Regions from separate parts of the Kocuria flava genome, predicted to be linked through region 1. Evidence: predicted binding sites of a transcription regulator. Region 1 holds the regulator's gene; each other region holds the start of a gene.

Region 1 (3,272 bases):
CTGTCGGTGGCCGGCACGCTGCGCGAGGGCCTGTTCGACGGCCGCACGGTCGTGCTGACCTCCGCGACCCTGTCCGTGGGCTCCTCCTTCGACGCCGCGGCCGGGGCGCTGGGCCTGCGCGGCGAGGGCGCCCCCCGCTGGGAGGGCATCGACGTCGGCAGCCCCTTCGACTACCCCCGGCAGGGCATCCTCTACCTGGCCCGGCACCTGGAGAAGCCCGGGCGCCGGCTCACCGAGGCGCAGCTCGACGAGATGCTCGCCCTGCTGGAGGCCTCCCGCGGCGGGGCCCTGGGCCTGTTCTCCTCCCGCCGCGCGGCCGAGGAGGCCGCCGAGGCGCTGCGGGAGCGCACCGATCTGCCGATCCTGTGCCAGGGCGACGCCTCCCTGGCCGGGCTCGTGCAGGAGTTCGCCGAGGACCCCGCGGCGAGCCTGTTCGGCACGCTGAGCCTGTGGCAGGGCGTGGACGTGCCCGGCAGCTCGTGCCGGCTCGTGATGATCGACCGGATCCCGTTCCCGCGCCCCGACGACCCGCTGGCCACGGCCCGCAGCCGGGCCGCCGAGCGCGCCGGCGGCAACGGGTTCATGTCGGTCTCCGCCACGCACGCGGCCGTGCGGCTGGCCCAGGGCGCCGGCCGGCTCATCCGGGCCGGCGGGGACCGCGGCGTCGTCGCCGTCCTGGACTCGCGGATCGCCACCGCCCGCTACGGCGGGTTCCTGCGCGCCTCGCTGCCCCCGCTGTGGACCACCACGGACCGCTCGGTGGTCCTCGGGGCCCTGGCGCGCCTGCCGGCGGGCTGAGCCCCCGGGCCACCCGGCCCCCGGACCGTTCGGCCCCCGGACCGCTCGTGCGGCCGGGGACGACGACGGCGCCCGGACCCCTGCGGATCCGGGCGCCGTGCGCGCAGCGGTGGGCGGCCCTCAGAGGCTGCGCAGCACCGAGACGACCTTGCCCATCACCGTGGCGTGGTCGCCCAGGATCGGCTCGTAGCGGGTGTTCTGCGGCAGCAGCCACGTGTGGCCGTCGCGCTGGCGGAAGGTCTTGACGGTGGCCTCCTCGTCGAGCAGCGCCGCGACGATGTCGCCGTTGTCGGCCGAGCTCTGGCGGCGGACCACGACCCAGTCGCCGTCGCAGATCGCGGCGTCGACCATCGAGTCGCCCTTCACGCGCAGCATGAACAGCTCGCCGTGGCCCACGAGCTGGCGCGGCAGGGCGAGCACGTCCTCGACCGCCTGCTCGGCGGTGATCGGCCCGCCCGCGGCGATGTGGCCGACCAGCGGGACCATCGTGACGTCGGCGGAGGTCGACAGCTCGGCGACGGCGTCCGCGCCCGTGCGCGCCCCGGCCGGCTCGCCGCCGGCGGGCTCCGCCGTGCCGCGCAGCTGCAGGGGGGTGAGCACCTCCATGGCCCGCGGCCGCTTGGGGTCCCGGCGGAGGTAGCCGAGCTTCTCGAGCTGGGAGAGCTGGTGGGTGACGCTCGACAGGGACGCCAGGCCCACGAGGTCGCCGATCTCGCGCATCGACGGCGGGTAGCCGCGCTCGGCGATCGAGCGCTGGATCGTCTCCAGGATCGTGCGCTGGCGCGGGCTCAGGCCGCGGGAGCGCCGGGTGCGCGCCGGGCGGTCCCGGGGCTCCTCGGGGGTGGGCAGCTGGGGCATTGCGCGTCGTCCTTTCCCGTCCGGTCGGCGCCGGCGGGCCCGTGCCGTACTCCGATGTCGGACCCGGGTGGTTCTCTGGGTGTCCGGTCGGCCGCCGCACCTGGTGCGCGCCGGGCCGGACCGTTCCCGGACCTGCCCCCAGCCTAGGCGAGTCCGCCGGTGTCTTCAAACACATGTACGAGCAAGTGTCGACACCGTTCGCAGGCACGTGCTAGACATGGTCCGTCGGTGTTCGAAGATGTGTTCGATCGAATGGAGTTCGTACGAATCCGCCGATCGCAGAGCCGTTCGAGGATCGCCCGTCGCCGCGGGCCCGTCAAGGAGTTCATGCCATGAGTGCCAGTGCCAGCATCCGCACCGGGGAGCACGCCGCCCGGCTGACCCTCACCCGCCGCGGCCGGTTCGTGCTCGTGGGGCTGCCCCTGCTCACGGGAGCGGCCGCGCTCGTCGTGCTCGCCGTGATCTTCCTCGTGCCCTCCACCGCGTCCGCGGGCAGCGACCCGCACGTCGGCGCCGGGACCGAGCGCGCCGTCGTCCACCCCGGCGAGAGCCTGTGGGACCTCGCCGTGGCCGCCGACCCCCAGCGGGACCCGCGCGACGTCATGGACGAGATCGTCGAGCTCAACGACCTGCGCAGCTCCGCCCTCGTCGCCGGCCAGGAGCTCGTGGTCCCCGCCGCCTGAGCCGGACCGGGTTCGGGTCGCACGGGGCCGGGGACTAAGCTGTCCGGGTGACGCAGAACCTGGACCGCCTCTCCGCCCTCCCGCTCCGCGACAGCCTGCGCGGCCGCACCCCGTACGGCGCCCCGCAGCTGGACGTCGCCGTCGCCCTCAACACCAACGAGAACACCCACCCGGTGCCGGAGGACGTGCACGCCGCGATCGTCGCGGAGGTCACGGAGGCCGCCCGGACGCTCAACCGCTACCCGGACCGCGAGTTCAACGCCCTGCGCGAGGAGCTCGCCCGCTATCTCGGCCACGGTCTGCGCGCCGAGCACCTGTGGGCGGCCAACGGCTCCAACGAGATCCTCCAGCAGCTGCTGCAGGCCTTCGGCGGTCCGGGCCGGCGCCTGCTGACGTTCGTGCCCACCTACTCGATGTACCCGCTGCTGGCCGCCGGCACGGACACGGAGTTCGTCGCGGGGGAGCGCACCGCCGACTTCGGGCTCGACGCCGCGTCCGCGGCCGAGCAGGTCCGCCGGCACCGGCCCGACGTCGTGTTCCTGTGCTCCCCGAACAACCCCACCGGCACCGCCCTGGGGCTCGACGTGGTCCGCGCCGTCTACGAGGCCACCGAGGACCACCGCGCGCTGGTCGTGGTGGACGAGGCCTACGCCGAATTCGCCCATGCCGGCACGGCCTCGGCGCTGAGCCTGCTCGAGGGCCGCCCGCGCCTGGTCGTCTCCCGCACCATGAGCAAGGCCTTCGCGCTGGCGGGGGCCCGGCTGGGCTACTTCGCGGCCGCCCCCGAGGTCGCCGACGCCGTGCGCCTGGTGCGCTTGCCCTACCACCTCTCGGCCGTCACCCAGGCCACGGCCCTCGCGGCGCTGCGCCACTCCGCGTCCCTGCTGGCCAACGTCGAGGACATCAAGGCCCAGCGCGACCGGATCGTCGCCG
Region 2 (3,272 bases), 640 kb from region 1:
ACCTCGCGGTAGACCCGGTGGCGCTGGGCGGACTCGACGTCGATGTCGACGTCCGGCAGGGTCGAGCGGTCCCCGGAGAGGAAGCGCTCGAAGAGCAGGTCGTGCTCGAGCGGGTCCACCTGGGAGACGTCGAGCAGGTAGTTCACGAGGGAGGAGACCCCGGAGCCGCGGGCGGCGTGGCGCACCCCCAGCGCCCCGATCATCGCGGAGACCTCTGCGACGGTGAGGAAGTAGGCGGCGAAGCCCAGCTCGTCGATCACCCGCAGCTCCTGCTCGAGCCGGTCGCGCACCCGGGGGCCGTCGCGCCGGTGCGGGTAGCGGCGGGCGAGCCCGGCCTCGCAGCGGGCCCGCAGCTCGGCGGCGGCGGGCCGCTCCAGGCCCAGGACGGCGGCCTCGGGCACCACGGGCCGGCCCCAGCCGCAGTCCGCGACGGGGTCCAGCCGGGAGCGGTCGGCCACCCGCCCGGTGCCGGCGAGCAGCGCCGCGGTCCCCTCCGCGCCGAGGTCGGCGGCCCGGGCGACCTCGGCGGCCAGCGCGTGCATCTGGTGTGCGGGCTTGAGCCAGCCCTGCCCGTTGGGCTGCAGCATGGCCGTGGCCCTCTCCCGGCCCCCGCGCGCCCCGGCGGCCCCCAGCGCCTCGAGGGGGGTCAGGGCGCGGGCGGCGTCGAGGACGTCGGCGGTCGCGGCCTCCGCGGGGGTCGCGTAGCGCACCGCGTTGCTGAGCACGGGGGTGAGCCCGGCCTCGAGGGCGGCCCGCAGCATCCGGGCCGCGTGGGGGGTGCTGCCGGCGACGCCGGGGGCGGCCAGGTGCGGGACGACCTCCACGGCGAGCGCCTCGGCGGGCAGCAGGGAGCGCCAGCGGGCGAGGGCGGCCCGGGCGCTCCGGTAGCGGCGGGCCGCGAGCGCGCGGCCGACGTCGGAGTCCGGTCCCAGCAGGACGGTCAGCGCGGGGGTGCCCGGGGCGAGGAGGCGCGCGTGGGCGGCCAGGCGGCGGGCGTCCACCCCCACGGGGAGGGACCCGCCGCGCCCGGGGCCGCGCCCGTCCCGTGCGCCGGGGTCGGCGTGGGCCGCGGAGACGAGCCGGCACAGGGCGGCGTAGCCCGCGCCGCCCGTGCCGCCGGCGGCGAGGACCACGACGCGCCCGAGGACCCGGTGCCGGTCGTCGTCGAGGAGGGCGAGGTCGGCGCCGAGGACCGGGTCGAGACCGTGCTCGCGGCAGGCGCCCAGGTGCTTGACGGCGCCGTAGAGCCCGTCCCGGTCGGTGCAGGCGAGCGCGTCCGCGCCGTCGGCGGCGGCGGCCGCGGCGAGCGCCCGGGGGTGGCTGACCCCGTAGTGGGCACTGAATGCGGTGGCGACGTGGAGGTGCGGGAAGCTCACCCCTTCATTCGAAGATGTGTTCGACCTTAAGTCAATCGCAAACCGCCGACGGGGGCCCGGTGCGTTCTGCGCGGCCCGGGGAGCCGGGACGGGTCCTCGTCGCGCCGGCCCGTCCCGGCCCCGGGCCCGGGGCGGCCACCGTTTCGGGCGGCGGGTGCGGGGGCGCAGGGATCCGGGCGGCCGGGGCGGAGGGGACGTGCCCCAGCGCTGAGCGACCGGGCGGCCGGGGCGGAGGGACGTGCCCCAGCGCCGGGCGGCCGGGGCGAGGGTGCCGGGAGGCCCGGTGCTAGGGCAGCCGGGAGGCCCGGCGCAGCACGGCCTCCCCGGCCCGCTGCGGCTCGAGCGGCACGGGGCTGTGCAACACCGCCGGGCCGCGGCGGAGGACCCCGTCCGTGAGCACCCGGCAGCGGATTCCGCCGCGCCCGCGCATCGCCGCGTGGGCGCCGGGGGCCAGCACCTCGTCCATCCAGGCGCAGGGGTGGGCCGCCCGGCCGCCCCGCAGGCGCACGGGGGCGCCGCCGGTCTCCAGGGCGAACTCCTCGCCCAGCAGCGGGGGCAGGTGCGCCCCGCGCAGCACCACGTTGCGCCGGGTCAGCAGCGGGTCGAAGGGCGCGGCGGCGCCCAGCTCGGCGGCCATCGCCTCGAGGGCCTCGACGGCGAGCAGGGTCACGGCCGCGTCCATGTGGGCGGCCTTCCCGAAGAAGCGGTCGCCGACGACGCCCTTGCCCGCCACGAGCTCGACCCGGTCGGCGTCCCGGGTGGGCACGTCGGCGGCGCCGTCGCGGGCCCTGCCGAAGTAGGCGTGCCCGGGCGAGACGAGCAGGTGCAGGATCTCCACGTCGTAGCGGTGCGGCATGCTCATGCCCCCAGCATCCCACCCCCACGGGCCCCTGCAGCACGGACCCCGCAGCACGGGCCCCCGCAGCACGGGTCCGCGCCGCCCGCGCCGTCCGGGCCCGCGCCGTCCGGGCCCACCCCGGGAGCCCGCCGCCCCGCAGTCGCTCCGGGGCGCCCGCTCCCGTGCGCCCCCGGGGCCCGGAGGGGCGCGCTGCGATCCCGGTTAGAGTTCCCCCATGGGCGAACTGCTGTACGAGTGGATGACGCAGCAGCAGGCGGCGGCCGCGCTGGAGGAGTACCGCGCCGAGCGCGGCCCGGCGCTGCGGCGGCTGCGGTCCTGGCTCGGGGCGCAGGGGGCCGCCCCCGACGACCTGCTGGACGGCACCCCGGAGTCCACGGCCCCGCTGTGGGACCGGATCACCGCGCGGATCACGGCGCTCGGCACGGACCCGCGCACCCTCGACACCGATCCGACCCGGTCCCGGTGGCCGAGCTGGGCCCGCCACGGGAAGCTGGTGGACCCGCACCCGCCGGAGGAGTCGCTGGTGCTCGTCGACGGGTTCTGCGCCTACCTCGCCGAGGTGCTCACGGCCGCCGTGCCGCAGGCGCGCTGGCAGGTGGGCGAGCACCGTCTCGTCGACCACCCGTCGCTCAACTACCCGGTGCTCGCCGCCGGCGGCCACCAGGTCTTCCTGCCGGGGCTGCCGCTCTACAGCGCCTACCAGTCCGCCCACGGCCGCGACCCGATGGACGGGGACGCGATGCTGGCCCACGTCCGCCGGACGGCCGTCGCGCTGCGCGGCGGCACGGTGGAGGGCGGGTCCTCCGGGGAGCCGCTGGTGACGGTCGTGGCCGAGGTCGGCTGCTTCGACGTGGGGCTGCGCGCCGACCTGCCCGAGCGGCACCCGGCGCTGGTGGAGCGGCTGGTCGACGAGCTGTGCGAGCGCGACGGCGTCGTCTCGGTGCACCGCTACGGGCCCGCCGCCCTGGTCGTCGACGTCCCGGAGTGGGACGAGGTGCGCCTGAAGCTGTGGCTGACCCTGTGGCTGGAGCGCAACC
Region 3 (3,272 bases), 1.5 Mb from region 1:
CCGCTCCTGACACAGAGCTGCCCCCGTCCGCAGGTGCCCTGAACCGGCCTGGGTCTAGTACTACAGTCGCACTTGTGAGGCATGGCCGTGCGCTCTGTAGTGGTGTTCTTTGGCGCGATGCTGGTGTTTGCGGCGCCAGCGGGAACGGTTCAGGACGATCTGTGGTTCTGGTGGTGCGGCCCAGATCAGCAGGACGAGCAGGTGCCGGATTTCGGGCAGGCTCAAGGCGATGAGCTGGCTGTCTCCGCCGGGGTGGCCCCCCTTTTTGCCGCTGCCCGGGCGCGGGTGACGGTGAGGAAAACGTGGGCGAGCATCGCCAAGGTGATGTGGCGGTACCACCCGGTGTACTGGCGCACCTGGTACTGGTCGAGTCCGGTTTGGCCCTTGGCGGTCTGGAAGGTCTCCTCGATGGCCCACCGGGTTCCGGCGATCCGGGCCAGTTCGGCCAGGCTCACCCTGGGCGGGGCGAAGCACAGGTAGTAGGCGAGCTCGGTGGGATCCGTGAGAGACCGGCGGGCCAGCAGCCAGTACTCACCGACCGGGTCGAGCATCCCGTTGACCCGCACCCGGGCCCATCCGTAGCGGCGGGGCCCTTTGGCGCCGTCCCCGGCCGCGCGCACCCGCCAAGTCTGGGCCGGCAAGGACGCGATCAGCTCCCTGGCCCGCACCTGGTGGAAGGCCAGGGGCCCGGCCTTCGGCCACACGGCCTGGCTGGCCGGCACGCCCAGCACGTAGTGCAGCCCGGTCTCCTCCACGGCCCGGCGGAAGGCCCAGGCCTGGCCGTAGACGGTATCGGCGGTCACCCATGCGGCCGGTACATGGGCGGCCACCGCCCGTTCCAGCATGGTCGCGGCCAGTTCCGGCTTCGTGGCGAAGCCCCGTTCCTCCGGGATGCCCGCGGCAGCGCAACGGTCGGAGTCCTCGGTCCAGGCCCTGGGCAGATACAACTCCCGGTCCAGGAACGTCCGCCCGGACTGGGTGGCGTAGGTGAGGAACACCCCGACCTGGCAGTTCTCCGTCCGCCCTGCCGTGCCCGAGTACTGCCGGGCGACCCCGGCCGAGCGGGTTCCTTTCTTGAGGAACCCTGTTTCGTCCACCACCAGCACCCCGTCCGAGTCCCCGAGATAGGACACCACGTAGGCGCGCAGGTCATCGCGCAGCGCGTCCGGGTCCCAGTCCGTGGTCGAGAGCAACCGCTGCATCGCATCCGGGGTGGCGTGGCCGGCCTGCTCCGAGATCGTCCACGAGTTCTTCCGCTCCGCACCTGAGAGCAACCCCTGCAGGTAGGCCATCGCGTTGGCCCGCGGCTCCGCCCTCGCGAACCGCCCACCGATCAGCTCCGCGACTTCCTCCAGACCCTCGGCCCACTGCCGAACCTCGGCCACCGCCACGTCCTCGCTCATCACACCATGATGAGCCGGGCCACAACCCCTTCACAAGCGCGACTGTAGTACTAATAGAGGGCATGATCTAACCAGGAGAGGATCATGCCACCACCACGGAAGTGCGATCAGGAGACCCAGGCGCGGGCCGGGAGGATGTACGCTGACCGGCTCCCCGAAGCCGTGATCTCGCAGCTAAAGGCCCGCCAACAAGTAGGTGAGCTGCTCGGAATCAACCCCGCCACACTGCAGAACTGGTTCCGCCGGGCGCAGGGGAAAGGCACCACGCCTGTGGCTGGCAAGCCCCGCGATGAGGAGCACGCCCGGTTACGACGCGAGGTCGCCCAGCTGAAACGGACCAACGAGATCCGTTGAATCCACCCGGCGATAGGGGTCAATTTTCACTCGGCGTTGATAGGAATCGTCGCGTCCGCCCAGTACTTGCCCGTCGTCGGCAGCTCCAGCGCGCCGAGTACTCGAATACATGTTCTGAGCTTCGGAAGGGGGTAGCCTCCAAATCATGGCTGACCGTAGCGGCATCGAATGGACCGAAGTCACGTGGAACCCTGTCACAGGGTGCGACCGCGTGTCTCCGGGCTGTGATCACTGCTATGCCCTCACACTTTCCAAGCGGCTGAAAGCCATGGGCGCGCCAAAGTATCAGAACGACGGCGACCCGCGGACATCGGGGCCCGGCTTTGGAGTGACCGTGCATCCGACGGCCCTGCAGCAGCCTCAGTCCTGGGCGGCCCCGCGCCTCGTGTTCGTCAACTCCATGAGTGACCTCTTCCACGCCCGCGTTCCGAAAGAGTTCGTGCGCGATGTATTCGACGTCATCGCGAACACTCCCCGTCACACTTATCAGTTGCTCACCAAGAGACCAGCGCGCGCCCGCAAGATGGCCGATCAGCTCCCATGGCCTGACAACCTTTGGCTCGGCGTTTCAGTTGAGACGCAGGACTACTTCAACCGGGTCGAGGAGTTGCGCGCCATTCCAGCAGCGGTCCGTTTCCTCTCCTGCGAACCGTTGCTCGGCTCTCTCAAAGGCATCGATTTGTCCGGTATCGACTGGGTGATCGCCGGCGGAGAGTCCGGTCCGCACTACCGTCCGATGGAGGTCTCGTGGGCGCGCGACATCCGCGATGCCTGCCTCGGGGCGCAGGTACCGTTCTTCTTCAAGCAGTGGGGCGGTCGCACGCCGAAGAAACTGGGACGGGAGCTCGACGGACGTACCTGGGAGGAGTACCCCGACGCATACGCGATCTGATGCTCAGCTCCTCGGGAAGAACTCCACCAAGGATCCGTCAGGATAAGACCCCTTCCGCTTCCGGCGATGGCCGATGAGCAACTGATCGTTCTCCATCGGTTTCAACGTTCGGGTCTTTACGTGGCTCGAGTGGTAGGGCGTTTTGGTGACCGCGAAGTCGATCACCGACTGAATAGGCACGGTTCGGCCGCCGAATTCGTCTAACAAGGCCTTCCGCAAAGGGGTCATATCGGGCTCATCCCCGAACAGGACGGTTTGCCCTGCGAGTACGTCCGAGAACTCAAACTCCCCCTTGGGATCGACCTTCCACATAGCCTGCTTCATCTTGTCCAAACCAGTGATGCTCCGTGATGCGAAGACCATGTGGTTAGAGTTGATATTTTTGCCGTTGCGCATCCGAAACGACTGCACGTGGGGAAAATTCGCGACGTCCTGCAGCTGCCGCTCGAAGAGGCTCACCAAGAAGGGAGTGCGCTTCGGGTCACCCGCAGGCGGCGCCTGCTTGAACTCGTCCGTTCCATACAGCTGCTCGAGCAACGGATCGACGTTGCCGGCAGTGCTGAAGCGATTCAGATGGTTGGTCGCCAGGTAAATGAATGCCTCACTCCGTTGGGAGGAGAGCA

What was found. Region 1 encodes LexA, which represses DNA repair genes until DNA is damaged. Its sites were predicted from a motif close to TCGAACANNTGTTCGA; they were not measured.
Region 2: the regulator LexA is predicted to act here: its motif matches at 1,385-1,400, upstream of AS188_RS11365 (DNA polymerase III subunit alpha).
Region 3: the regulator LexA is predicted to act here: its motif matches at 1,859-1,874, upstream of AS188_RS15285 (DUF5131 family protein).

Annotation. Positions count from the first base shown of each region.
Region 1 covers NZ_CP013254.1:1,907,380-1,910,651, forward strand. Annotated here, with positions in the region: gene AS188_RS08505 (ATP-dependent DNA helicase) at 1-798, shown strand, start outside; gene lexA (transcriptional repressor LexA) at 919-1,656, opposite strand; gene AS188_RS08515 (LysM peptidoglycan-binding domain-containing protein) at 1,989-2,339, shown strand; gene AS188_RS08520 (histidinol-phosphate transaminase) at 2,387-3,272, shown strand, end outside.
Region 2 covers NZ_CP013254.1:2,549,843-2,553,114, forward strand. Annotated here, with positions in the region: gene AS188_RS11365 (DNA polymerase III subunit alpha) at 1-1,376, opposite strand, end outside; gene AS188_RS11370 (MOSC domain-containing protein) at 1,663-2,238, opposite strand; gene AS188_RS11375 (hypothetical protein) at 2,450-3,272, shown strand, end outside.
Region 3 covers NZ_CP013254.1:3,424,698-3,427,969, forward strand. Annotated here, with positions in the region: gene AS188_RS15270 (metal-sensitive transcriptional regulator) at 1-10, shown strand, start outside; gene AS188_RS15275 (IS701 family transposase) at 222-1,403, opposite strand; gene AS188_RS15285 (DUF5131 family protein) at 1,903-2,649, shown strand; gene AS188_RS16680 (three-Cys-motif partner protein TcmP) at 2,653-3,272, opposite strand, start outside.